Regions from separate parts of the Streptomyces sp. DT2A-34 genome, predicted to be linked through region 1. Evidence: riboswitches for the same ligand, from Rfam matches in the RefSeq annotation. Region 1 holds a riboswitch; the other holds the start of a gene.

Region 1 (2,378 bases):
TCCGACGACGAGTTGGCGGCGACGGCGCGCGCCGTGGTCGGTTCCCTCGCCACGGTCACCATGTCGGGGCCCGGCACCGTCGAACTCCAGCCATGCGGCGTCACCAAGGCGACCGGTCTGGCGCTCGCCGCCGAGCATCTCGGCCTCGGCGCGCACCAGACCATCGCCTTCGGTGACATGCCCAACGACATCCCGATGTTCGACTGGGCCGCCCGCGGCGTCGCGATGGCCAACGCGCACCCCGAACTCAAGGCGGTCGCCGACGAGATCACCCTCTCGAACGAGGACGACGGCATTGCCGTCGTCCTCGAGAGGCTGTTCACGGGGATCCTGACCGACATCGCCCAGTGAGGGCCTTTAGTGAGAGCTCTTAGTAAGGGCCGTTCACGTTGTCGATCGAGCCGTACCGCGCGGCCGCGTAGTTGCACGCGGCCGTGATGTTCGCGACCGGGTCGAAGGGGTCGTAGACCGTCCCCGGGACGTGGTAGGCCGCGAAGGTGGGGTCGATGACCTGCAGGAGGCCCTTGGACGGGGTGCCCGCCGCGGCGTTGGAGTCCCAGTTGTTGATGGCGGCCGGGTTGCCCGACGACTCACGCATGACGTTGCGGTAAATGCCGTCATATGAACCGGGGATTCCGTTTTGCGCCATGATGTCCAGCGCGTTGCGGATCCAGCCGTCGAGGTTGTCCGGGTACGACTTCACGGAGGCCGTGGTCGCGTGGGCGACGGCGGACTTCTTGGCCGGTGCGGACGCCTGGTCGGCCCTCTTGCTCGCCGCGGCGGCCTTCGTCGCCCGGACCTTCAGGTCGACGCCCGGGTGGATCAGCCGGGGGTTGTCGCCGATGGCCTTGCGGTTGTCCTTGTAGAGCTGCCGCCAGCCGCCCTGCGCGTCGTACCGGTCCGCGATGCCGTAGAGGGTGTCGCCCTTCTTCGTGGTGTACGTGACCGACTTGGCCTTTGCCGCGGACGGCGCGGACTGCGGTGCCGCCTGTGCGACGGCGGGGGCCTGGGCCGGCTGGGCGGCGCTCGCGGTGGTCGCGCTCAGGAGCGGGAGAGCGAGGGCTGCGGTACCGGTTCCGGCTGCGACGACGTGGCGGGTGAGCGGGTTGGTTCTGGGGCGGCGGTGCTTGCCTCGGGCCATGGCGCTGTTCCTCTCCGACGCCTGCGAGGTGAGCTGTCGGGTTCGGGCGGGAGATGCCCGGTCGCGCCGCCTTGCGGCAGCGCGAACTTCACCCCGAGCCGGTCCGGTGCGCCATCAAGGCGGCCGGTCCGGCGACTTACCTGGGTCCCCCGCTCCTGCCGTGCGTGAGTGAGTGCGTGGGTGGGTGGGTGACTCGGGCGGCGGCAGGATTCGGCGTCCGCCCGACTGAGCGGGAACGTATGCGAGAGCACATGCCCGGAACAAGTGTCATGGTCACCTGTCATGCCGGTTGACCATGGTCTGGTACCTATGGGCTACTTGATCCTTTGCGGTTGCCAAGCCTCAACTTGCGCTCGACGCAAGGGAGGAACGGGTGCGTCCGGTCGGGTGTGCGGCTGGGTGCGCGTGACCCAATTCACTGGCATCCACAAGAGCGGCAAATCGGGCAATGGCTCCAACTCGTCGTCAATCGGCCGTCCGTTGAGTCCGTTTCTCCCGTGTCCGGTGGAAAAACGTCTGTTCGTCCTCCCGGCAGATCACCTCGCTGGAGGTGACGAAGTACTCCCTTTTGTGGCTTATCTCCGAGCGCGTCCGCGCTGTTACGTCCCACGCCAGGTACGTCTCCAGCGCGCCCTCGGTGAACTCCAGGCCGTCGGGGTACACGCGCGTGCCGCCGTACCGGGGGGCGACCTCCAGGCGTCACTCGCCCTTGGCGACGTCCCGCACGACGAGCCGCTCGGGGCGCGCTCGTCCAGCGTGATTGGGCGAGTTCACGCCGAGCGGCTGCACCTGCTCCGGTTCCTCGAAGGTGATCACTGTGTCTCCTGCTGATTCGTCCAACGCATGTGCGCGTAGCGGAAGTTCCAGCAGGCGGAGGAGACGGCAGGGCGGATGCGGTGACCGGGCGGGAAGGCGTGGCCGATGCCGTTCAGCTCGAAGGTCACGTCCTCGGTGGCACCGGCTCCCACGGCACCGTACGGTCGCGGCCGTGGCGCGCCGACAGGTTCAGTACGCCACGCGTGACCAGGGTCGAGGCGCCGTGGGGTGCCACGTCGCAGAGCCGGGCGACGACCTGCCCGCGCGGCACGTCCTAGGGTCAGCCAGCCGCACCTTCGGCCACCCCAACACCCAGGTGTCTCGAAGAAACGGCCGGCGTCGATGCCGGTGTGCATGGGGGAGCGCACGAGGACGGGGGCGCCCTGGCAGGCGTACGTCACGCCGCGCACGGGGGGGTGCC
Region 2 (2,378 bases), 2.0 Mb from region 1:
TCGGTGGCGTCGTAGCCGACGAGCTCCGGGCCGATCTGCTCGATGACGGCGAGGACGGCCTTCTCGACGCCCTTGCCGAGGTAGCGGTTCTGGTCGCCGTCGCGGAGCTCGATGGCCTCGAAGGCGCCGGTGGAGGCGCCGGACGGAACGGCGGCACGACCCGTGCTGCCGTCGTCGAGGCCGACCTCGACCTCGACGGTGGGGTTGCCTCGCGAGTCGAGGATTTCCCGGGCTACGACGACGTCGATGGACGGCACGAGCATCTCCTTCGTGGATGTGACGCTGGTAGTGCGGGGCTGTGAGCCTTGCGACTAGAGCCTAACCGCCTCGGGGACATCGGCAGCCGACCGACCGTCCCGTGGACAGGACCGAACCGTACCCATTGTTTCCTGCCGGAACAAAGGGGGAACAAAGGATGGGCGACATCCGGGGAAAGAAAAGCCCCGCCCCGGTGCGTACGGGGGAACACGCACCGGAGCGGGGAGCCCGTGGGGGACGGGGGTGACCCTCACGAGGTCTTCGCTATGAGGTCCACGGATGTGAGGGCCCTGTGGTTCAGCTGCCGCCCTCGTATTACTTCAGGTGCAGCTGCTGACCCGGGTAGATCAGGTTCGCGTCCTCGACGATGTCCTTGTTCAGCTGGAAGAGCTTCTCCCAGCCGCCCTTGACGTCGTGCTCCGCGGCGATCGAGCTGAGGGTGTCGCCCTTGACGACCTTGTACTCGCCGTCCCCCTTCTTGACCTTCTTGCCGGTCGGGGTGGTGACGGTCTTGGTGCTCTTCTTGGCGGCCGGACGCTCGCTGGAGCGGGAGGCCGACTGCTCCTCGGTGGAGCGGGTGGTGCTCTCGCTGCTCTGCGAGGAACCACTCGACGACGAGCCGGAGCCGTTGTAGGCGGCGCTCGACAGGCCGGTGCCGCAGTGCGGCCAGGCACCCTTGCCCTGGCCGGCGAGGACCTTCTCGGCGATCTCGATCTGCTGGGCCTTGCTGGCCTGGTCGGCGGTGGAGGCGTACGCCGTGCCGCCGTACGCGGCCCACGTGGAGGCGGAGAACTGCAGACCGCCGTAGTAGCCGTTGCCGGTGTTGATCGACCAGTTGCCGCCGGACTCGCACTGGGCGACGGCGTCCCACTCGGAGGCGGTGGCGGCGGAGGCGCTGCCGGCCGCCATCAGCGGGGCGGCCACGGCGGCGGCGCCGGTGACGCCGACGACGGCTATGGCGCGAGCGGCCTTGGACGGACGACGGTGCTTGCCCTTGCTGGAAAACAGCATGGAGAGATCCCCTCACCGACGCCTGCGAGGTGAGCTGTCGGGTTCGGGCCGGTTGAGTTGCCCGGCCGCGCACGTTCGCCTTTCGGCTCCCACTGCGCGGCTTCACCCCTAGCCGACTCCGGCCGTGCGGCCCCGAAGGGCCTCAACTGCCGGACCCGGCGCTTACCTTGGGTCCCCCGCTCCTGCCTACGGCGCTTGACGCGACGACTGTTCCCGTACGGCCGCTGGCAGGATTCGGCGTTGCGGCAGCCGGGGCTCGTGGTGACGAGCGGTCATGACCGTAGCCACGCGATTCGCGGAATTTCAAAGACGATCAGGGCTTCTGAGATCTATCTCTCACTGCATTCAAAGCGGACATTCAGTGCGAATCATGACGCGAACTCCGGCTGTTTTTCACCCCGTTCGCCCCCTATTCGGTGGGGACTTCCAGGGTCTGACCGGGGAAGATGTGGTTCGCGTCAGTACCGATGGCCCGCTTGTTCGCGTCGTACAGCGCGGACCATCCGCCGTCGAGGTCAAGGGAGTCGGCGATGGAGGCGAGAGTGTCGCCGGCGCGCACGGTGTACGAGGCATGGCGGCCGGAGGACTTGACGGCACTCTCGGTCGCCTCGCTCTCGTCGGCACTGGGGCCACGATGACGCCCGGAGCCGGTCGCCTCGGAGTCGATGGCTCCGGTGTCGACGAGGCTCCGGGAGCCCTCTCCCTGCTCCGAGTTGTCCCGATTGTCACCCTTGGACGTCTCTACGGGTGAGCCGTCGGGCGACTGCGAGGCGCCTGCGTCGGCGGACGTATCGGACTTCGAGGAGTTGTCCGTCATAGAGGATGAAGAGGGCGAAGAGGAGGAATCCTGGGACGATTCGGACGAGGTGTCGGGAGAGCCGCTCGGCGAGTTCGAGGAGTCGGAGGAATTCGAGGAGTCATCGGACGGGTTCGCCGCATCGGACGAGTCCGATGCGCCCGACGAACTCGACGAACTCGACGAATCGAGCAATCCGGACGATCCGGATACTTCGGAGGGCGAGTCCTCCGCGACGCCGGTGTCGAGGTCGAGGTCGACCGAACCGGACTTCTGAGTGAGCCCGTTGAGCACCGCACAGGTGCCCCAAGGA

Evidence for each region. A riboswitch is a leader RNA that binds a small molecule or an ion and turns the genes downstream of it on or off. The one in region 1 is predicted to bind cyclic di-AMP.
Region 2: it holds a riboswitch for cyclic di-AMP, as region 1 does, so the genes downstream of both, QQM39_RS26865 (transglycosylase family protein) here and QQM39_RS17535 (LysM peptidoglycan-binding domain-containing protein) in region 1, are expected to answer to the same signal.

What each region holds. Positions count from the first base shown of each region.
Region 1 covers NZ_JASTWJ010000001.1:3,994,464-3,996,841, reverse strand. The annotation lists gene QQM39_RS17540 (HAD family hydrolase) at 1-351, shown strand, start outside; gene QQM39_RS17535 (LysM peptidoglycan-binding domain-containing protein) at 371-1,141, opposite strand; cyclic di-AMP (ydaO/yuaA leader) riboswitch at 1,147-1,322, opposite strand; partial or broken gene QQM39_RS17530 (CocE/NonD family hydrolase C-terminal non-catalytic domain-containing protein) at 1,607-2,328, opposite strand.
Region 2 covers NZ_JASTWJ010000001.1:5,981,957-5,984,334, reverse strand. The annotation lists gene eno (phosphopyruvate hydratase) at 1-257, opposite strand, end outside; gene QQM39_RS26865 (transglycosylase family protein) at 574-1,269, opposite strand; cyclic di-AMP (ydaO/yuaA leader) riboswitch at 1,274-1,473, opposite strand; gene QQM39_RS26860 (transglycosylase family protein) at 1,679-2,378, opposite strand, start outside.